2 regions of the Streptomonospora sediminis genome follow, and region 2 is predicted to be linked to the other one. Evidence: riboswitches for the same ligand, from Rfam matches in the RefSeq annotation. Region 2 holds a riboswitch; the other holds the start of a gene.
The links. Region 2 has a riboswitch for thiamine pyrophosphate ahead of thiO (glycine oxidase ThiO). Riboswitches for the same ligand answer to the same signal wherever they lie in the genome.
Positions count from the first base shown of each region.

Region 1: it holds a riboswitch for thiamine pyrophosphate, as region 2 does, so the genes downstream of both, ACYVD5_RS17585 (ECF transporter S component) here and thiO (glycine oxidase ThiO) in region 2, are expected to answer to the same signal.

Region 1 is NZ_BAAGYZ010000087.1:9,875-21,128, forward strand. Features, by position in the region: gene treS (maltose alpha-D-glucosyltransferase) at 1-1,225, opposite strand, end outside; gene ACYVD5_RS17570 (alpha-1,4-glucan--maltose-1-phosphate maltosyltransferase) at 1,383-3,356, opposite strand; gene glgP (alpha-glucan family phosphorylase) at 3,944-6,622, shown strand; gene ACYVD5_RS17580 (methyltransferase domain-containing protein) at 7,375-8,151, shown strand; TPP riboswitch at 8,350-8,459, shown strand; gene ACYVD5_RS17585 (ECF transporter S component) at 8,613-9,185, shown strand; gene ACYVD5_RS17590 (ABC transporter ATP-binding protein) at 9,182-10,894, shown strand; gene ACYVD5_RS17595 (energy-coupling factor transporter transmembrane component T) at 11,112-11,254, shown strand, end outside.
Region 2 is NZ_BAAGYZ010000036.1:71,498-82,751, reverse strand. Features, by position in the region: gene ACYVD5_RS09360 (6-phosphofructokinase) at 1-962, opposite strand, end outside; gene glpK (glycerol kinase GlpK) at 1,236-2,714, shown strand; gene ACYVD5_RS09350 (response regulator) at 2,958-3,674, opposite strand; gene pknB (Stk1 family PASTA domain-containing Ser/Thr kinase) at 3,713-5,686, opposite strand; gene ACYVD5_RS09340 (thiazole synthase) at 5,897-6,805, opposite strand; gene thiS (sulfur carrier protein ThiS) at 6,807-7,007, opposite strand; gene thiO (glycine oxidase ThiO) at 6,998-8,224, opposite strand; TPP riboswitch at 8,221-8,334, opposite strand; gene ACYVD5_RS09325 (Rv2175c family DNA-binding protein) at 8,539-8,916, shown strand; gene thiE (thiamine phosphate synthase) at 9,046-9,696, shown strand; gene ACYVD5_RS09315 (NAD(P)H-binding protein) at 9,774-10,673, opposite strand; gene ACYVD5_RS09310 (polyprenyl synthetase family protein) at 10,944-11,254, opposite strand, start outside.

The DNA of each region.
Region 1 (11,254 bases), on a different contig from region 2:
GCATCGGGGTGCGCACCGCGTCGCGGTCGCCCAGCCAGATGTTGTCGCCCATGCCGATCTCGTCGCCGTAGTACAGCACCGGCGATCCGGGCAGCGACAGCAGCAGCGCGGTGAACAGCTCGATCTGGTTCTTGTCGTTGTCGAGCAGCGGCGCCAGGCGGCGGCGGATGCCGACGTTGGCCCGCATCCGCGGGTCCTTGGCGTACTCGGCGTACATGTAGTCGCGTTCTTCGTCGGTGACCATCTCCAGCGTCAACTCGTCGTGGTTGCGCAGGAAGATCGCCCACTGGCAGTTGCGCGGGATCTTCGGGGTCTGGGCGAGGATCTCCGAGATCGGGTAGCGCTGTTCGCGGCGCACCGCCATGAACATCCGCGGCATCAGCGGGAAGTGGAAGTTCATGTGGCACTCGTCGCCGCCGGCCTCGAAGTCGCCGAAGTAGTCGACGACGTCGGCGGGCCACTGGTTGGCCTCGCTCAGCAGCACCCGGTCGGGGTAGATGCGGTCGATCTCGGAGCGGATCCGCTTGAGGAACTCGTGGGTTTCCTTGAGGTTCTCGCAGTTGGTGCCCTCGCGCTCGTACAGGTAGGGCACCGCGTCCAGCCGGAAACCGTCGATGCCCAGGTCCAGCCAGAAACGCAGCACTTCGAGGATGGCCTCCTGCACCGCCGGGTTCTCGAAGTTGAGGTCGGGCTGGTGGGAGAAGAACCGGTGCCAGTAGTACTGCCCGCGGGTTTCGTCGTAGGTCCAGTTGGACTGCTCGGTGTCGACGAAGATGATGCGGGCGTCACCGTAGCGCTCGGTGGTGTCGGACCACACGTAGAAGTCGCCGTAGGGCCCTTGCGGGTCCTCGCGCGAGGCGGTGAACCACGGGTGCTGGTCGCTGGTGTGGTTCATGACCAGGTCGGCGATGACCCGGATGCCGCGGCGGTGGGCCTGGTCGACCAGTTCCACGAAGTCGGCGATCTGCCCGAACTCCGGCAGGATCTTCATGTAGTCGGAGATGTCGTAGCCGCCGTCGCGCAGCGGTGACTCGTACAGGGGCAGCAGCCACACGCAGTCGATGCCGAGCCATTCGAGGTAGTCGAGCTTCTCGATCAGCCCGCGCAGGTCGCCGGTGCCGTCGCCGTTGGAGTCGTAGAAACCGCGGACGAGCACCTCGTAGAAGACGGCGTGCTTGTACCAGTACGGTTCGCGTGGCTTCTCGTGGGTGAAGGTATCGGGCACGGCCGCAAGGGGCGTCGTGTGACTGGTGCCTGGCACCGGCTCTGATGTGGTCACGAGGCTACTCCACGAGTTGGCTTTCCAGCGCCTGCCGCGTCAATGGCCCGGTATGCGAAGAGCGGTGCGCCTCATTCAAGGCAGAGCCCTATAGCGAACGGCCTTATTCAGCGGGGCCTACTGTGAATATGTGTGCGGACTGGAAACGCGGGTCGAGGCGGACATAATTGGCCTGTCCCCAGACGTAAGATTCCCCGGACACCTGGTCGGTCACTGTTATCCGGGAGTCGGGGCAAAACCCGAGAGCGGGCAGATCGAGCCGCACCGTCGCCTCTTGCGCGTGGTGCGGATCGAGGTTGGCGACGGCGAGGACGACGTCGTCGCGCCCCCCGGCGCCCGCGCCGGCCAGCCGTTTGGAGAAGCAGATCAGCTCCGGCCGGTCGGCATGGTGGAACCGCAGGTTGCGCAGTTCCTGCAGTGCAGGGTGCTCGCTCCTGAGCGAGTTCAGCCTGCGCAGTAGCGGTGCGATGGTTTTTCCATCGGATTCGGCGGCGACCCAGTCCCGGGGACGGTATTGGTATTTCTCCGAGTCCAGGTATTCTTCGCTGCCGGGCTTTACCGGGGTATTCTCGCAGAGCTCGTAACCGGAGTAGACGCCCCACGCCGGAGACATCAGGGCCGCGAGTACCGCGCGCACCTCGAATGCGGGCCTGCCCCCGTTCTGGAGGTAGGCCGGCAGGATGTCGGGGGTGTTGGTGAACAGGTTGGGACGCATATACGGCGCGGACTCGCCGCTGAGTTCGGTCAGGTACTCCTGCAGTTCCTCTTTGGAATTGCGCCAGGTGAAGTAGGTGTAGGACTGGTGGAACCCGGCACGGGCCAGCGCGGCCATCACCGCCGGGCGGGTGAAGGCTTCGGACAGGAAGAGCACGTCGGGGTCGGTCTCGGCGACCTCGCCCAGCAGCCGTTCCCAGAACGCCAGCGGCTTGGTGTGCGGGTTGTCCACCCGGAAGATGCGCACTCCGCGCGCCATCCAGAACCGTACGATCCGCAGTACTTCGGCGTAGATGCCCTCGGGGTCGTTGTCGAAGTTCAGGGGGTAGATGTCCTGGTACTTCTTGGGCGGGTTCTCGGCGTGGGCGATGGAGCCGTCGGCGCGGTGAGTGAACCACTCGGGGTGCTCGGTGACCCACGGGTGGTCCGGCGAGCACTGCAGCGCCAGGTCCAGCGCGATCTCCAGGCCGTGCTCGGCCGCTTCGCACACGAAGGAGTCGAAGTCGCCGAGGGTGCCCAGGTCGGGGTGGATCGCGTCGTGCCCGCCGTCGGCCGATCCGATGGCCCACACCGATCCGGGGTCGCCCGGGCCGGGGGTGAGGGTGTTGTTGGGCCCTTTGCGAAAGGAGTGGCCCACCGGGTGCACGGGCGGCAGGTAGACGACCTCGAAGCCCATGTCGGCGATTGCGGGCAGCCGCTTGGCGGCGGTGGCGAGGGTGCCCGAGCGCCAGGCGCCGTCGGCGCCGTCCATGGCCGCACCCTCTGAGCGGGGGAAGAACTCGTACCAGGAGCCCACCAGCGCGCGCCGGCGGTGCACGGCCAACGGGAAGCGTTTGGTCCGGGTGAGAAGGTCGCGCAGCGGTTCGGCGGTGAGTTGCGCGGTCACCTCGGGGGCGGTTGCGGCGGCCAGGCGGTCCTGGGGGGTGCGCGAACCGTCGCGCAGTAGGGCGGCGATGCGGGCCATCGCGGGTTGGCGGGGTACGCGCCGGGCCGCCCGCTCGAACAGGCGCGCGCCCTCTTCCAGCACGAGGTCGGTGTCCTGGCCGATCGGGATCTTGACGGCGGCTGCGTGCCGCCAGGTGGCCAGGGGGTCGCTCCAGGATTCGACGCTGAAGCTCCACCGGCCCGCACCGCCGACGGTGATGTCGGCTCCGTAGCGGTCGGTGCCGGGTGCGATCTCGCTCATGGGGGTGAACGAGTGCCTGCGGCCCTGCGGGTCGTAGAGGGCGACCCCGGCGCCGAGGGCGTCGTGGCCTTCGCGGATCACCGTCGCCCGGACGGGAAGGGTCTCGCCGGCGGCCGCTTTGGCGGTGCCGTAGTCCAGGACCGGCGAGACGTCGAGAATAGGAATGCGTCCAATCACAGGTACACCATCATTGTCGTCATGCCCGACGGTTGGCCGGGATTCGAGTGGATTGTCGGATTTAAACCGAATGGGCTGACCGCGGATGCTGCGCGGTGCGCCCCGGGCTGTGTTCGGGCAGGCCGAATAAACCGAAGAGCCGGTCGGGCTGCTCCGGTATTTCGGGTCGGTCCTGCTTCTCTGTCTATCGTCACGCCGGAACGCGGACTACGCCGACAACCCGGCGCGGGGATTTTTTGTGATTGTCCTCACGCTCTCTTGGGGTGCCGCTGAGCTGCAGGGATTCAATGCAGCGGGAGGTGCGGCAAACCGGTCATATGCCGCCGGTGCCGTTCGGTGTTTCCCAGGTGGCCGTGGTTTCGAGGGGACATATTCCGGAAACACAAGTCCGACAGCCGGCTTGCGGACGAAACTGTCCGGAATTTACCGAGTCATGGCAGTGGTTCGGGTTTGGTAAATCCGACTGCTGCAGCGGCGGCCGGTAACGCTGCCGGAACACGACCGGAACGCGGCGTTTTCCCGGGAACTTCCGCAAAACGGCGGTGGAGAGTCGCATGCAAGCGCCCGATTGACTAGCCTCACGCTGCGTGAAGGCGATTCGCAGGTTCACCGTCCGCACTGTCCTTCCCGACGAGCTCGCGCCATTGGAGCGGCTCGCGGCCAACCTCCGCTGGGCGTGGCACGCTCCGACACGCGAACTGTTCGCGGCCGTCGACCCCGAAGTGTGGGAATGCTGCGGCCACGACCCCTTCCGCATGCTCGGCGAGGTCGCCGCCGACCGCTTCGCCGAACTCGCCGGCGATCCCGGTTTCCTAGCGCGGCTGCACGCGGCCGACGCCGATCTCGCCGCCTACCTCGGCGACGACCGCTGGTACCAGCACCACGCCCGCGAACACCCCGCCCCCGCGGCCGTCGCCTACTTCTCGGCCGAGTACGGCCTGACCGCGGCGCTGCCCCAGTACTCCGGCGGCCTGGGCATCCTGGCCGGCGACCACCTCAAGAGCGCCAGCGACCTCGGCGCCCCGGTCATCGGAGTCGGCCTGCTCTACCAGCACGGCTACTTCAGCCAGGCGCTGTCGCCCGAGGGCTGGCAGCTTGAGGACTACCCCGACGTCGATCCCCGCGGCCTGCCGCTGGCCCAGTTGCGCGACAGCGCGGACGATCCCGTATGCGTCGGCCTCGACCTGCCCGGCGGGCGGCGGCTGAGCGCGCGCGTATGGGTCGCCCGGGCCGGACGCGTGCCGCTGCTGCTGCTCGACGCCGCCCACGAGGACAACCCCGCCGACCTGTGCGCGGTCACCGACCGCCTCTACGGGGGCGGCAAGGAGCACCGGCTGCGCCAGGAACTGCTGCTGGGAGTGGGCGGCATGCGCGCGGTGCGCGCCTACTGCCGGGTGTCCGGGCACCCCGAACCCGAGGTCTTCCACATGAACGAGGGCCACGCCGGCTTCCTCGGCGTCGAACGCGTGCGCGAGTACGTCAGCGGCGGGCTGTCCTTCCGCGAGGCCGTCGAGGCCACCCGGGCCGCCACCGTCTTCACCACGCATACCCCCGTATCGGCCGGAATCGACCGCTTTGCCCGCGACCTCGTCCACCGGCACTTCGCCGCCGGCGACTCCGTGGCGGCCGGCCTGGCCGCCGAGGACGTGCTGGCGCTGGGCGCCGAGGACTTCGCCGGCGGCGACCCCGCGGTGTTCAACATGGCCGTCATGGGCATGCGGCTGGCCCAGCGGGTCAACGGGGTCAGCAAACTGCACGGTGCGGTCAGCCGCGACATGTTCCGCGGCCTGTGGCCCGGTTTCGACACCGCCGAAGTCCCCATCACCGCCGTCACCAACGGGGTGCACGCGCGCACCTGGGTGGCCGAGGAAGCCCAGGAACTCGCCCGGCGCATGGTGCCCGACACCGGCGAGTTCACCAGCGCCGAAGGCTGGCGCAAACTCACCGGCGCGTCCGAGGACGAGCTCTGGCAGATGCGCCGCACCCTGCGCGAGCGCCTGGTCGCCGACGCCCGCGCGCGCCTGCGCGCCTCGTGGCGGCGGCGCGGCGCCAGCGGGGCCGAACTCGGCTGGATCGACGACGTGCTCGACCCCGAGGTACTCACCATCGGCTTTGCCCGCCGCGTGCCTTCCTACAAGCGGCTCACGCTGATGCTGCACGACCGCGGCCGGCTCGCGTCGCTGCTGCACGACCCCGACCGCCCGCTGCAGATCGTCGTCGCGGGCAAGGCCCACCCGGCCGACGAAGGCGGCAAGCGGCTCATCCAGGAGATCGTCCGCTTCGCCGACGACCCCCGGGTGCGGCGCAGGATCGTGTTCCTGCCCGACTACGACATGGCGCTGGCGCGCTCGCTGGTGCAGGGCTGCGACGTGTGGCTGAACAACCCGCTGCGCCCGCTTGAGGCGTGCGGCACCTCGGGCATGAAAGCCGCGCTCAACGGCGGCCTCAACCTCTCCGTGCGCGATGGCTGGTGGGAGGAGTGGCACGACGGCTCCAACGGCTGGGCCATCCCCACCGCCGACGGTGTCGACGACCCCGACCGGCGCGACGCCCTTGAGGCGGCGGCGCTGTACGAACTGGTCGAGCAGCAGGTTGCACCGCTGTTCTACGACTTCGACGACCGCGGCCTGCCCAAGCGCTGGCTGGAGATGGTCAAGCACACGCTGGTATCCCTGGGGCCCAAGGTGCTGGCCACGCGCATGTTCCGCGACTACGCCACCCGGCTCTACCAGGGCGCCGCCGACTCCTCGCGGATCCTGGCCGCCTCCGACATGCGCGGCGCACGCGAACTCGCCGCCTGGAAACAGCGGGTGCGGGCCGCCTGGCCGAGTGTGCGGGTCGAGCACATCGAGATGGCCGGCACCGACGGGCCGCCGCTGGTCGGCGGCGACCTCGGAGTGCGCGCGTCAGTGGCCCTGGGCGGGCTGTGCCCCGACGATGTGCGGGTCGAGGTCGCCCTGGGCCGGGTGTCGGACTCCGAGGCGCTGGTCGACCCGGCGCTGGCCGAGCTCGCGGCCGAAGACCCCCCGGCCTGCGGCACCGCCGGCACGGCGGCGCAGGGCCGCGCATCGGCCGAGAGCCCACCGCGGAAAGGCTCCGGTGTGGTGCGCTACAGCGGGGCCGTGCCGCTGGCCCGCGCCGGAAACTGCGGGTTCACGGTGCGGGTACTGCCGAGCCACCCGCTGCTGAGCGAACCCGCCGAGATGGGCCTGGTAGCGGTGCCCGACCTGCCCGAGAGCCCCGACGACGGGATGGTGCTGCGCTGAGGGGCGGTTGCGCCGCACCGGCGCGGGGTGGGCCGGGCCGATGCGGGGGTCCGCTCGGCGGCCTTGTCCGCGGTCGGCCGAGGGGTGGTCTGAACGTGAAATGCGGCAGCGACTGCCGCGGAGGGTTGAGGCCGACTGCCGGCGGTACTGCGAGCGGGCAGTAGCGGCCCTAACGGGGCGGCACCGGTCCGCTGTGCGGCCTTGCAGTCGGCCGGGTGCCGGGCGGCCTGCAAGGAAAAGCGGCGCCGGGGGCAGCGCGGGCTCCGGCGGGCGACCACCGGTGCCGTGCACGGGTGGTCGAAGCCGCAACGGGGCGGCGGTGGGGCGGCGTTGCGGCTGACCGCGCTACCTGTTTCATCCCACCCGAATCAGAACGCAAACCGGGCATCTCAGAAGCAATACGTCACTTATGGACTGCCCAGCATGATGATCATGCAGAGATGACCAAATATCAAAGCTGAGACGGGCATTTCTGCATGATCATCGCTAACTTGAGCCCCGGAACCCGATATAGCGGACACGTGCCCGCCCACCCGGGCCGCCACCGCCCTCGGTGCCGCTTTTCCCCAGACCAACCTGTCACCCGGCAGACCACAAGGCCGCACAGCCGGCCGTTGCCGCCGGGCGCCGCCGGGAAAACCGCTGGCGCATTCGGAGCCGCACTGGCAGCCTCCGCCCGCGGGGTCCCCAGGGCCGGGAGTTGCCGGCCCGGGCGGAGCGGGCAGTGCAGCGCGGAAAGGCGGATCGGACGCATGGGCGGCAACATCGGCGGCGGCGACTTCGAGGCTCTGGTGGCCGAAGCCGCCGCTGCCCCGGTAGAGGGCTGGGATTTCTCCTGGCTGGAGGGACGCGCGAGCGAGGAGCGGCCTTCGTGGGGCTATGCCCGGTCCATGGCCGAGCGGATGGCCGGCGCCCGTGCCGCTCTGGACATCGAGACCGGCGGCGGCGAGGTCCTCGCCGAGGTGCCCGAGTTGCCGGTGCTGACCGTTGCCACGGAGTCCTGGCCGCCCAACGCCGCCCGCGCCGCCGCGCGCCTGCACCCGCGCGGCGCGGCCGTGGTCGCCACAGCGGGCGAGCCGCCGCTGCCGTTCACCGATGGGGTCTTCGACCTGGTGGTGAGCCGGCACCCGGTCGAGACCCACTGGTCGGAGATCGCCCGTGTGCTGCGTCCCGGCGGCGACTACTTCGCGCAGCACGTGGGCCCGGCGAGCCTCTTCGAGTTGGTGGAGCACTTCCTCGGCCCGCAACCGCCCGCGGTCCGCAACCGCCGCCACCCCGACGCCGCGGCGTCCGCCGCGCAGGAGGCCGGGCTGGAAGTCCGCGACCTGCGGATGGAGACGCTGCGTGCGGAGTTCCACGACATCGGCGCGGTGGTGTACTTCCTGCGCAAGGTGATCTGGATCGTCCCGGGGTTCACGGTCGAGCGCTACCGCGGCGCCTTGCGGAAACTGCACGACCGCATCCGGGCCGAAGGTTCCTTCACCGCCCACTCGACCCGTTTCCTCATCGAGGCACGCAACCGCGGCTGAGGCGGCCGGTCGTGCGAGGCGGCCGGCCCGGTGCGGCGGCGGGGCTCGGGGGAGTGCCGGCAGTGTCGGCGGAGCCGGTCGCCGGGTCGCCGGTTAGCGGGGCGCACCGCCCGCCTGGCCGATGCAGGCTAACCCCGTTGACCTGCAGCGAAGGGTGCCGCCTTGACCTTTGGTATGCCGAAGTCCCCATAATGGAGGCAAAACCGACAGGGGAGCGCTTTGGCGCTGAGAGTGCGGTTGCAAAACCGCAGACCCTCACACCACCTGATCTGGGTAATGCCAGCGCAGGAAGTCGTGAAGTGAACCCGTCAGCCGACCCGGCGACCGCGCGGTCCGATCCGCGCTGCACCCGGGCCCGGTTGGCGCTCTTGGGCTGGGGCCCCCTCGCACTGCGAAGGGACGACCCATTGACCGGGCAAGTACCGACCACCGGCACGGGCAACAACGCATTCTCCCAACGGCTGCGGCGCGCCCTCCCGGCGTACCGCACCGTCGACATCGTCGTCCCGGCCGTCCTGGGCGTGGCCGTGGGCGTGATCTTCTGGGCCTGGAACCTGCTGTGGGAGGTGACCGCCCCGCTGTTCGCCTTCTTCCCGCCCGCCCAAGCCGCCATCTACGGCATGTGGCTGCTGCCCGGAGTCCTCGGCGGCCTGATCGTCCGCAAACCCGGCGCGGCGGTGCTGACCTCGACGGCCGCGGCGTTCGTCTCCATGGTCCTGGGGACACCGTGGGGCGTCGGCGTCATCGTCGCCGGATTCCTGCAAGGGCTGCTGCCCGAACTCGTCTTTGCCGCCGGCCGCTACCGCCGCTGGGGCATGCCCACCGCGATGCTCGCCGCCGCCGCGGCCGGAATCGCCCCGGCCATCTGGGACAACGTCCGCTACTACCCGACCTGGCCGCTGTCCTTCCAGGTCGCCTTCGGTGTACTCGTCGTTGTCAGCGCCGCCGTCATCGGCGGTGCGGGCGCCCGGCTGCTGACCTCCGCGCTGGCCCGCGCCGGCGCGCTTTCGGCCTTCCCATCGGCACGCGGATGAACGCTGCCGGCGGTGGCGGGGCGCGGGTGGAGCTGGCCGGCTGGGGCTGGCGCCATTCCGGCCGCGCCGACTGGGCGCTGCGCGGTGTCGACCTTGCCGTCGAACCCGGCGAGCGCGTGCTGCTGCTGGGCGCGTCAGGGGCCGGCAAGAGCACGCTGCTGCACGCCCTGGCCGGGCTGACCGGCGCCGCCGGCGCCGTCTCGGGCGACGAGGAAGGGCGGCTGCGCATCGACGGCGCGCCCGCCGCCGCCCGGCGCGGCGCGGTCGCGCTGGTGAGCCAGGACCCCGAGACCCAACTGGTCATGGCCCGCGCCGGCGACGACGCCGCATTCGGCCCGGAGAACCTCGGCCTCGACCGCGCGGAGATCTGGGCGCGGGTTCGCGCCGCCCTGGACGAGGTCGGCTTCGGTTACGGGCCCGACCGGCCCACCGCAGCCCTGTCCGGCGGGGAGAAACAGCGGCTGGTGCTGGCCGGCGCGCTGGCGATGCGGCCCGGCCTGCTGCTGCTCGACGAGCCCACCGCCAACCTCGACCACGCCGGCGCCGCCCGCGTGCGGCGCGTGCTGGAGGCCCTGCTGCGCAGGAGCGAAGCGACGATGGTGCTCGTGGAGCACCGCGTCGCCGAGGTCGTCGGCGGCACCGCCATGGGCGGAGCGGCGGCGGGCGTGGCCGACCTGGTCGACCGGGTGGTCGTGGTCGAACCCGGGGGCGGAGTTGTCGCCGACGGCGCGCCCGCCGCCGTCTTCGCCGACCACGGCCGGCGCCTCGCCGAGCAGGGCGTGTGGGTTCCGGGCAGGGAGCCGCGGCCGCAGGTGCGCGCGGGCACCCCCGGGCCGGCCGTGATCGAGGCCGCGGACTGCACGGCCCGCGCCCCCGGCGACGGCGGATTGCTGGGGACCTCCGGCGCCACGGTGCTGCATGGCGCCGACGCGGCGGTGCGTGAAGGCTGCTCGACCGTGCTGACCGGGCCCAACGGGGCGGGCAAATCCACGCTGCTGGGGCTGCTCGCCGGACTGGCCGCACCCGACACCGGCACGGTTTTGCCGCGCGGCCGCCTGCGCAAGGCCGGTACCCGCCCGCTGGCGAAGTGGCGGGCCCGGCTCCTCGCGCGCCACGTGGGAACGGTGTTCCAGCACGCGGAGGACCAGTTCGTCACCGGAAGCGTCCGCGACGAGTTGGCTTTCGCGCCGCGCCGGGCCGGGCTGGGGCGGCCCGAGACACAGCGGCGGGTGGACGGGTTGCTGGACCGCCTGCGGCTGGCCCCACTCGCCGATGTGCATCCCTTCACCCTCTCCGGCGGCGAAAAGCGGCGGCTGTCGGTGGCCACCGCACTGAGCTCCGGCGCTGCACACAGCCCCGACGTGCTCCTGCTGGACGAGCCGACGTTCGGCCAGGACACCCGTACGTGGCGGGAACTGGTGGAGTTGCTGGCCGAACTGCGCGCCCAGGGCCGCGCCATCGTCACCGCCACCCACGACACGGCACTGCTGCGCTGCTTCGCCGATACCGAGATCCCGCTGCTCGCCGGCCGCACCGGCCGCCCGCAGCCGCCGCCCGGCCGGGCAGCGCCGGGCGCCGCATCCCTGCCCCATGGCCCCGCTGGCGTGGGCGCGGGTGCGCACGGGCAGCGGGACGGCGGCGCCGGTGGCGAACCGCGGGAGCCCGCGGAACCGGAGCCGGGGAAAGGAGATGCGGATGAGCGCCGCTGAGCCTGCGCGCGAGGGTCCGACCGCGGGGCCCCGGCCGCAGGGCTCCGGCCGTCCGCGTGCCGCGGTCGCCGCCGGCCCTGCCGCGCGGACTCCCGAACGGGAACCCCCCGAGGCGCAGGCACCCCGGGAACACGGGGAGCCGGGGGAGCGGGGGGAACCGCGGCCTCCCGCGGAACCGGGCGCACCGCGGGACGCGCACTCCGCCGACGCCGCCGGCGTGCCGCCGCGGGCCTGGCTGGCGCGGGCCGATCCCGCGGGCAAGCTGCTTGCCGCCCTGCTCGTCGCCGCCGGGCTGATCCCGGTCGTGGACCCGGTGACCGCGGCGGTGGTGCTGGCGGCCGGGCTGGCGCTGCTTCCGTT
Region 2 (11,254 bases):
GCGGCGGAGAGGTCGACCCGCACGATGTCGGTGCCCTGGAGGGCGACCATCTTGCCGTACTCCTGGTCGTGCACGGCCTCGATGGCGTTGACGCCCAGCCGGGTGGCCAGCACGCGGTCGAACGCCGAGGGGGTACCGCCGCGCTGGGTGTGGCCCAGCACGACCGAGCGGGCCTCCTTGCCGGTGCGCTGCTCGATCTCCTCGGAGAGGCGCTGGCCGATGCCGCCGAGGCGCACGTGGCCGAAGGAGTCCTTCTCGCCGGCGGTCAGCTCCATCTGCCCGTCCTTGGGGTGGGCGCCCTCGGCGACCACCAGGATGGGGGCGTAGTTGGTCTTGAACCGGCTCTCGACGTGCGCCACGACCTCGCCGATGTCGAAGGGGCGCTCGGGGATGAGGATGACGTTGGCGCCGGCGGCCATGCCCGAGTGCAGCGCGATCCAGCCCGCGTGGCGGCCCATGACCTCGACGACCAGCGCGCGGTGGTGGGACTCGGCGGTGGTGTGCAGGCGGTCGATCGCCTCGGTGGCGATGTTGACCGCGGTGTCGAAGCCGAACGTGTAGTCGGTGGCGTTGAGGTCGTTGTCGATCGTCTTGGGTACGCCGATGACGTTGACGCCGCTGTCGTGGAGCTGGGTGGCCACACCGAGGGTGTCCTCGCCGCCGATGGCCACCAGGGCGTCGATGCCCATCTGGGCCATGTTCTGCTTGACCCGCTCGACACCGCCCTCGATCTTCATCAGGTTGGTGCGCGAGGACCCCAGAATCGTGCCGCCGCGCGGCAGGATCCCGCTGACCGCCGCCCGGTCCAGCGGCATGGTCTCGCCCTCCAGTGGCCCCCGCCAGCCATCACGGAACCCGACGAACTCGTAGTCGTAGTCCTTGATGCCCTTCCGGACGACTGCGCGGATGACCGCGTTCAGCCCCGGGCAGTCGCCGCCACCGGTCAGCACCCCGACTCGCATGCGCACTCCTCGAATTCCTGTGAAAATCTGACCGCCCGCCGGCGCGGGGGCACGGCCGGGCGGTGTGGACCGGACGCGGACCATTGGGTCTTGCGCTGTCAGGCTGACAGCGACAGTGTGACCAGTGCCGTTGAAGGCGCCCGCCGGGCGTTGCAATCCGCTTTGCGGGGGTATGCCCCCCGGATGGCGGGTTGGAGCCGGGGTCGGCGCCTTCTGTTCCACACCGTCCGCATGGTCTAGACCATAGTCGTCCAATGTCCTGGAGGCCAACCCATGTCCGTCCTCGCGCTCGACGCCGGTACCACTGGCGTGACCGCACTCGTCGTCGATGAGAACGGCGGAGTCCTTTCCCGCGGTTACCAGGAATTCGCCCAGCATTACCCCGAGAGCGGCTGGGTCGAGCACATTCCCGAGGAGATCTGGCAGGCCACCCTCGCGGCCTGCCAGAGTGCCCTGGACGGCACCGACGATCCGCCCACCTGCGTGGGCATCACCAACCAGCGCGAGACCGCGGTGCTGTGGAACCTCAAGCGCGGCAGCGCGCCGCGCAGAGCCATCGTGTGGCAGGACCGGCGCACCGCCGGCATCTGCGCCGAGCTGCGCGAGGCCGGCCACGAGGACCGCGTCACCGAGGTCACCGGGATGCGGTTGGACCCCTACTTCACCGGCACCAAGCTGACCTGGATCCGTCGCAACGACGAGCGGGCCTGGAGCGGCGTGGAGTCCGGCGACACGGTCATCGGCACCGTCGACTCCTACGTCATCAGCCGGATGACCGCCGGCGCCCGGCACGTCACCGACGCCTCGAACGCCTCGCGCACCCTGCTGTACGATATCCACCAGGGCACCTGGTCGCAGGAGATGTGCGACCTCCTGGGAGTGCCCATGTCGGCGCTGCCCGAGATCGTCTCCTCTTACGGTGTCATCGGCGAGACCGATCCCAACGAGTTCCTGGGGCTGCGGCTGCCCATCGCCGGTATCGCCGGCGACCAGCAGGCCGCCATGTTCGGGCAGAACTGCTACACCCCGGGCAGTTCCAAGTGCACCTACGGCACCGGCTCCTTCGTGCTGATCAACGCCGGCAAGCAGCCGGTCGCCCCTGAGCACGGCCTGCTGAGCACGGTGCTGTGGCAGCACCCCGACGGCACCCGCGACTTCGCACTCGAGGGCTCCATCTTCGTCACCGGCGCGGCCGTGCAGTGGCTGCGCGACGGGCTCGGGCTCATCGACAGCGCCCCCCAGTCCGAAGCGCTGGCCGCCAGCGTGCCGGACTCCGGCGGCGTAGTGTTCGTGCCGGCGCTGACCGGGCTGGGCGCCCCCGACTGGGACCCCTACGCCCGCGGCGCCATCTTCGGTATCACCCGCGGCACCAAGCGGGCCCACCTCGCCCGCGCCACCCTGGAGGCGATCGCGTTCGAGGTCCGCGACGTCGCCGAGTCGATGGCGGCGGTCTCGGGCACCGAACTTCCCGAGCTGCGGGTCGACGGCGGCGCGTCCAACAACGACCTGCTCTGCCAGATCCAGGCCGACCAGCTCCAGGTCAGTGTCGCCCGGCCCGAGGTGCAGGAGACCACGGCGCTGGGCGCTGCCTTCCTGGCCGGGCTGGCCACCGGCGTGTGGGAGTCCACCGAGGACCTGGCGCGCACCTGGCACCTGGACCGCCGCTTCGAGCCGGGCAGCCGCGACGAGACCACTCACCTGCGCTGGCGCACGGCGGTGGAGCGTTCCAAGGGTTGGTCCGAGCTGAGCTGATCCGGTCCCGGGCGGTACCTGAACGGGGCCGCCCGGGTGCCGGCCCGCGGCCGCGACCACCGAAGCGGTCGCAGGCGGTCCTGGGGCCCCGGGCAGCCGCATCGATCCGCCGTTCGGCAGCCCCGCCGCCGTCTTGGGCCGCCGGCAACCGCCGGCACCGAAAACGGCATCAGGTGCAAGTCGGGTGGACCTACGAGTCAGGTGCAGGCCGGGTGCAACACGGCAAGCCGCGTGGTCGTCCGCTCAGCCGTCTCCGTCGCCGTCGAGGCCTCGGTCGATGGCATAGCGCGCCAACTCAACGCGGTTGTGCAGATGCAGCTTGCTCAACGTGTTCTGCACATGGTTCTGCACGGTGCGGTGCGCGACCGACAGGCGCTCGGCGATCTGCTTGTAGCCCAGCCCCTTGGCCACCAGCCGCAGCACCTCGGTCTCGCGGGGGGTCAGCGAGGGGGCGGCGGTGTCGCCGGCGGGTTCGGGCCCGGCCGCCAGCCGCCGGTACTCGCCCAGCACCAGCCCGGCCAGCCCGGGCGTGTAGACCGCCTCGCCGGTGCGCACCCGGTGCACGGCGTCCAGCAGTTCCTCGCGCCCGGCCGACTTGACCAGGTAGCCGGTGGCGCCGGCCTTGACCGCCTCCAGCACGTCGGCCTGCTCGCCGCTGGCCGAAAGCACCAGCACCCGCGGCGGCTCGGCCTGCGCCAGCAGCCGGCGGGTGACCTCGACACCACCGATGCCGGGAAGCTGCAGGTCGACCACTGCCACATCGGGCCGGGCCGCCGGCGCCACCCGCACCGCCTTGGTGCCCTCGCCGGCGGTCGCGACCACCTCCAACCCCGCCTCGGCAAGGTCGCGCGCCACCGCGTCGCGCCACATCGGGTGGTCGTCGACGACCATCACCCGGACGGGCCGCTCACCCGCCGCATGGCGGGCGCCGACCGCGCCGGGATCGGACTCTGCTGCCATGGGGCGACTCTAGCGAACGCGGCTGCGGCGCAGGCGGGTCAGTCGTCACCGCCGTTGCCGTTGCCGTTCCCATTGCCCCCGTTGCCATTGCCGTTGCCGCCTCCGCCCGCGAACGGGCTGGCGATCAGCTTGATCTCGGTGCCCTCGGTGGCCGGGCCCTTCGGGTCGTAGCTCGCGACGCGATCGCCGCCGAAGACGCGGGTGACGGTCACCTTGAAGCCCAGCTCCTCCAGCTTCTTCCTGGCGTCCTTGACCTTCCACCCGGTGACATCGGGAATCTCGATCTTCTCGGGCCCGGACGAGACCGTGATCGTGACACTGTCGCCCGAGCTGACGGTGCCGCCCGCCTGAGGGGTCTGCGAGACGACCTCGCCCTTGGGCACGTCGTCGCTGGGCTGCTGGGTGATGGAGACCTGCAGACCGGCCTCCTGGAGGGCGGCGCGCGCCTCCTGCTCCTGCCGGCCCACGACATCGGGAATCTCGAATCCGGAACTGACGGTCAGCGTGACCGGTGCCTCGCGATCGGCGTCGGCGCCCGGCTCGGGGTCGGTGCTGATGACCGTGCCGGCCGGGTGGTCCTGGGAGTCGGTCTCCTCCTCGACGATCTCGCCGAAGCCGTCGTCCTCAAGCGAAGAGCGGGCGTCCGCGGAACTCTGGCCCACCAGATCCGGCATTTCGACCGTCTGCGGCCCCTTGGACAGGTAAACGGTGACCGTGTCCTCGGGCAGGATGCGCTCGTCGACACCCGGCTCGACCTTGGCGACGGACCCGGGCTCCTCCTCGGAGTAGACGCGCTTGTCGTCGATGGTCATGCGTACCGGGACCTCGCCCAACTCCGCGCGGGCCTCCTGGTCGTCCATGCCGACGACATCGGGCACGGGCTCGTAGCGGCCGACGAGGAACCACCAGCCGAACACCAGCAGCACCACCGCGAGCACGCCGGCGATCAGCATCATCGGATAGTTGCGCCGGTCCGGGCGCAGCAGGCCGCGGATACCGCCGCCACCGCCCCTGCCGGCGTAGTCGTCCGGTCCGGCATCGGCCAGGCCGCCGGTCTCGACCACCAGGGTCTGGTTGCCGGCGCCGCCACCCGCCCCGGCGCTGCCGGCACCGCCGGTGGCCGGAAGCGCCGCGGCGGGCGGGGCCGCGTTGCCGGCGCCGGAAAGCGCCGAACCGGTGCTCAGCACCAGCGTGAGGAACTGCCCGGCGTCGCCGGGCCGGTAGCCGGGGTCGCGCTCGGTGGCGCGGGTGACCAGGGCGTCGATCTGCGGCGGCAGGCCCCCAACGACCCGGGAGGGCCGGGGCACGTCCTCGTTGACGTGCTGGTAGGCGATCGAGATGGGGGTGTCGCCGGTGTGCGGCTGGGACCCGGTCAGCAACTCGTAGAGCATGATGCCGGCCGCGTAGACATCGGTGCGCGCATCGGCGGCGCCGCGTTCGATCTGCTCGGGGGCCAGGTAGGCGGCGGTGCCCATGACCGCGCCGGTCTTCGTGGCGCCCTGCTGGGCGGATTCGACCACCCGCGCCAAACCGAAGTCGGCGACCTTGACGCGGCCGTCCTCGGTCAGCAGCACGTTCTCGGGTTTGACGTCGCGGTGGACCAGCCCGGCCTGGTGCGCGGCACCCAGCGCCGCCAGCACCGGCGCGATGGTGTCGAGCGCGTCGGTGGGCGACAGGTGCCCGCGCGCGTTGAGCATGTCGCGCAGCGTCCGCCCGGGCACGTACTCCATGGCCAGGTAGACGTGCCCTTGGTCGGTGCCCTGGTCGTAGACTTGGACCACGTTGGGGTGCGAGAGCTTGGCCACCGAATGCGCTTCGTTGATGAAACGCTGCACGAAGGAGGGGTCGGTGGCCAGCGAGGAGTGCATCACCTTGCAGGCCAGCCGCCGGTCCAACCGCAGGTCGTGGGCCACGTAGACAGTGGCCATGCCGCCGCTGGCCACCCGTGCCTGGACGTGGTAGCGCTGATCGAGTGTCGTGCCCACCAGAGGGTCGGCAGTCGTCATGTCCACAGGGCGAGTGTAGAGCGTCAGCGGCGGGCGGTTGCCGGGCGCGGCGCCTTGAGGGCGGTGCCGACCGGTTCGGACCGCCCCGGACCGCGGCGCCGCCGGAACCGGCGGTGGCATCGCTCACCCGTACCGGAAAACCTGCACCGGTGGCCCGGCCTCCCGGACACGGTACCGCCGGACCACCGGTGCGCGGCGCAGGTGCCGCTGCGGTTTTCAGTCAACGGCGGGCGAGGACGCCTGGGCGTAGCGCCGCACCGGGATGCGGCCCGCGCGGCGGGCGGCGCGGCCGGCGGAGACCGCGTCGCGCATGGCGCCCGCCATCAGCACCGGGTCGGCGGCGCGGGTGACCGCCGTGGCCAGCATTACCGCGTCGCAGCCCAGCTCCATGGCCAGCGCCGCCTCGCTGGCGGTGCCGATCCCGGCGTCGATGACCACCGGTACCTCCGCCTGCTCGACGATCAGTTCGATGTTGTGCGGGTTGCGGATGCCCAGCCCCGAGCCGATGGGGGCGCCCAGCGGCATCACGGCGGCGCAGCCGGCCTGCTCCAGGCGGCGCGCCAGGACGGGGTCGTCGTTGGTGTAGGGCAGGACGGTGAAACCGTCGTCGACCAGCCGTTCGGCGGCGTCGAGCAGTTCGACCGGGTCGGGCAGCAGGGTGCGGTCGTCGGCGACGACCTCCAGCTTGATCCAGTCGGTTTCGAGGGCTTCGCGGGCCAGCCGCGCGGTCCGCAGCGCGTCGCCCGCGGTGAAGCAGCCGGCGGTGTTGGGCAGCGGCCGGATGCCGTTGCGGCGCAGCACGTCCCACACCGAGCCGTCGGCTCCGGGGGAGACGCGGCGCAGCGCGACCGTGGTCAGTTCGGTGCCCGAGGCGATGAGCGCGTCCTCCAGCACCCGCAGCGACGGCGCGCCGCCGGTGCCGGTGATCAGCCGGGAGGAGAAGGCGCGGCCGGCGATGACGAAGGGGTCGGCTGCGGCCGCCGCCTCGGGCGGCCGGGCCGTGCCCGGGTCCGTGCCCGCGGCCGGTTGCAATCCGGCGGGCGGGGCGCCTGCACCGGCGCCGCCGGAGTCCGCCGGGTCAGGGGAGGAAGGGGCAGCCGAAGACGGGGAATGGGTGTAGGTCATGTCAGCCTCCTTGGACCGCGGTGAGCACGTCGATGCGGTCGGCCTCGCCGACCTCGGTGGTGCCCCATCCGGCTTTGGGCACCACTTCGTCGTTCAGTGCGACGGCCACGCCGCTGGGCGCCTGCGTGAGCGTGCGCACCACCTCCTCGACCGTGGTCTGCGGTGGAATTTCGCGGCGCTCGCCGTTGACGATCACATCCACTGGTCCTGCTCGCCTCCCTCGGTGGTGCCGCCGCCCGCGCCGGCGGGGTCGCGGTCCGCTGTGCGGGTGGCGGCGAAACGGCGCGCGTAGTCGGGCAGCGCGCCGGTGGTCAGTGCCTCGGCCATTGCGTCGCCGGTGGCCGGCGTGAGCAGCACCCCGTGCCGGAAGTGCCCGGCGGCCAGGTGCAGGCCCGGTACCGCGGTGGGGCCCAGCAGCGGCTCGTTGTCCGGCGAGCCGGGGCGCAGGCCCACGCAGGTCTCGGTGATCTCCAGTTCGCTGACACCGGGCACCAGTTCGTGGGCGTCGCGCAGCACCTGCCAGAGCCCGCCCGCGGTCAGCCGGGTGTCGAAACCCTGCTCCTCCTGGGTTGCGCCGACCACGATCTCGCCGCTGCGGCGCGGGACCAGATAGACCGCGGAGCCCCGGACCAGCCCGCGTACGGTGCGGGTCACGATGGGCGGCTCGCCGGCGGGCATGTGCAGGCGCAGCAGTTGGCCTTTGACCGGGCGCAGCGGCGGCACCGCGCCTGCGGGAACCCCCTCGATGCCGGGGTTGGCCGCTCCCGCCGCGAGCACGACCTGATCGGCGGTGATGCGGCCGCCGGAGTCGAGTTCGACGCCGCGGGCGCGGCCGCCTTCGACGATGAGCCGGCACGCCCGATCGCGGACCCCCACGGCGCCGCGGCGCTCGGCTGCGGCGCGCAGCGCCCTCAGCAGCGAGCGGGGGTCGATGGAGTGGTCGCCGGCGGCGAGGTAGCCGCCGCGCACCGACGGCGCCAGCATGGGCTCCAGCCGGCGGCATTCGCGGCTGGTGAGCCGCTCGGTGGCCAGGCCCAGCCGGGTGCGGAGCTCGCTGAGGTGGCCCAGGCGCGCCAGGTCGTCGGTGTCGAAGGCGACTTGCAGGGTGCCCTCGGCTCGGTAGCCCGCCGAGGTGCCGCTGTCGGCTTCAAGCTCGGCGACGAACCCGGGATAGCGGTCGCGGGAGACGGCGCCGAACCGCATCAGCGGCTCCTCGCCGAACGAGGCCTCGGTGGCGGGCGTGAGCATGCCCGCGGCGACCGCGGAGGCCGAACCGTCGAGCCGGTCGGCCACCACGGTGACGCCCAACCCGGCGCGAGCCGCCCGCCAGGCGGTGACCAGGCCGATGAGCCCGCCGCCGACGACGGCCACGTCGGCGGCCGAGGGGGTGGAGGAGTTCGGGAATGTCGCTGCGCACACGGCCCTGCTGCCACTTCCTTCGCCGGTATGACCCGGATCAGGTTCATGCGGTCGGAGACTGCCAGTCTCCCTCTCAGCCGGGTCCCGACCCGGCTCCCGCGGGTGTATCTCGTCCGCTACCAGTCTAGTCGGCTGCCGGGCCGCCGCCGCGGGGCGGGCGCCCCGAACCTCCGCCCGGCCGGCGCGGGTGTTGCCCGGCACCCGCCGAGCCGGTGCCGACCCGCTCGGTCCGCCGTATGGCAGCAGGCGGCGCGGCCCTTGGGCGCTACGCCCTGAGCGATACCGCGCGGCATGGGCGTTTGGCATGGCGCCGGATGTGGCACATTGGCAGCGTGAATGAGAACGACCGCGACACCGACACCCTGGTCGGCGAGTGGATGACGCTGAAAGAAGCCGCGCGGGAACTGAACGTCAGCCCCAACCGGATCAAGCAGTTCATCACCGACCACAAGCTGCTGGGCGTCCGGCGCAACGGCGAACTATGCGTCCCGGCCGCATTCATCACCGGCGGTGACACCGTAAAGGGCCTGTCCGGAACCCTTACCGTGCTGGCCGACTCCGGGTTCAGCACCGACGAGGCCCTGCAGTGGTTGTTCACCCCCGACGACACGCTCCCGGGATCACCCATCCAGGCCCTGATCGAAAACCGCGGCACCGAGGTCCGGCGCCGTGCTCAGGCCATGGCCTTCTGAGTCGTCCGGGGGGCTCCGGGCCGCCGGCTTCGCCCGGCGCCCTCCGGCGGCGGGCCAACCGCCGCCACCGCGGCGGCGCAGTGCGCCACCGGGCGCGATCCGCCCCGGATCCATGGCTAACCTGGCCGCGTGAACACGAATCTGCGAGACCGCCTGGATTCCGCGCGCCTGTACCTGTGCACCGACGCCCGCACCGCCCAGGGCGACCTGGCCGGGTTCCTCGACTCCGCGCTCTCGGGCGGCGTCGACATCGTCCAGTTGCGCGACAAGTCGCTGGAAGCCCGCCAAGAGCTTGCAGCGCTGGAGACCGTGCGCGCCGCCTGCGACCGCCACGGCGCCCTGATGTCGGTCAACGACCGCGCCGACATCGCCCTTGCCGCGGGAGCCGACGTGCTGCACCTGGGCCAGGACGACCTGCCGGTGGCCCACGCGCGCGCCGTCATCGGCCCCGGCCCGCTGATCGGGCGCTCCAACAACGACGCCGCCATGGCGGCGGCCTCCGCCGAACAGGAGGGCGTCGACTACTTCTGCGTCGGGCCCACCTGGACCACCCCCACCAAACCGGGCCGCCCGGCCGCCGGACTGGAGCTGCTCGAGCGCACCGCCGCACTGCAGACCCGGCGCCCCTGGTTCGCCATCGGCGGCATCGGCCTGGACAACCTCGACCGGGTCATCGAGGCCGGCGCCAAGCGCGTGGTCGTCGTGCGCGCCATCACCGGTGCCCGCGACCCCCGCGCCGCGGCCGAGCGGTTCCAAGCCAGGCTCGCCGCAGCCGGCTGAGCCCGCCGGAGCCGCCGCCGGTGCGGACCCGGCCCGGCGCCGCCCGCCGCAAGCGGCCGCCTGCACCGGCGCGCCGGTCACACCGGTGCGTGGTGCAGCGCGCTGGGGCGGGTGCGCAGGTAACCCTCGATGGACTGGGCGGGCCGCCCGGTGAGTTCGCCCACGGCGGGCGAGACCACGTCCAGCTCGCCAGCTGCGATCGCGGCGCAGGCGGCCGGATCGGCGCCCGGCTGTGCCGCGGCGAACCGGCCCCGGTGCGGCGGCCGGACCGCCGACCAGGCCGCCGACTCCTGCCAGGTCTCGGGCACATAGGCGATGGTGCGCCCGGTCAGCGCGGAGAGCTTGCGCGCGGTCTCGCCCAGGGTGACCGCTTCGGGGCCGGTCACGTCGTAGGTGCGGCCCTCGTGCTCGCGGCCGCCGGTGAGCACGGCCGCGGCGGCCTCGGCCACATCCTCGCGCGAGACCCACGCCAGGCGGCCCTGGCCGGCCGGGCCGCGGATGAGGCCGTCGGAGTCGACCCAGCCGGGCAGCAGGTCCAGGTACAGGCTGGGCCGCAGGAAGGTGTGGGCCACACCTGCGGCGCGGATGTGGGCCTCGGTGTAGAAGTGGTCGCGGACCGCGGTGTAGACGGCGGCGGGCCCGGCGGAAAGGAACGACACGTAGACGATGCGGGTGACCCCCGCCGCCAGGGCCGCGTCGGCGGCGCCGAAGTGCTGCTCCACGCGGCGGTCCGACTCCGGAGCCGGGATCAGCAGCAGGGTGTCGACGCCCCGGACCGCGCGCTCGAAGGCGGCGGTGTCCTCGTAGGCGGCCATGGCGGCGCCGGCGCCGGGAAGGTCGGGGGCGCGGTTGATGTCGCGGACGATGAGGCGCTGGGCCAGGCCGAGCCGGGCCAGCCGTTCAGCGACCCGCCTGCCGAGGGCCCCGGTGGCGCCCGTGATGCCGATGGTGTGCGTTGGTGTCGGTTCGTCGCCCATGGCGGTATTTTCCGGCAGCGCCGCCGCCGGGTCACCGACCGCGGGCCGACCGGGTCGGCAACCGCGCCGCTGCAGGCGTTCGCGCGGTCGTCAGCGCGTCGCGAGCCTCCGGCGCAACCCGGCACCGGGCATGCGGGACCTTACATCGGCACCGGGCCGCACAGGCCGGCGGGCCGGCGGGCCGGTAAGGCGGCAGGTCGCAGGGCAGGTCACCGTGCTGGGCGGCGCCGGCAACCGCCGCCCGGCACGGTCCGCGGCTCCGGCCGGCCGTCAGTGCTTGCGCGCGGTGGCCGCGACGATCAGGTCGGCCAGCGGCGAGCGGGCCGAGTCGTCGAGCAGGTCGGTCTCCAGCGCCGCCGTGGCCTGGGCGACGTAGTCGTCGATGCGGCGCTCGCAGGCTGCCAGCGCGCCGCAGTCCTCGGCCGCGCCGCGCATCCACTCCACGGTCTCGGTGGAGAGGCCGGGGTCGCCGAGGTGGCCCAGGAACCGGGCGCGGTCGGCCCCGCGGGCACGCTCCAGGGTCTCGGCCACGATCAGGGTGCGTTTGCCCTCGCGCAGGTCGTCGCCTGCCGGCTTGCCGG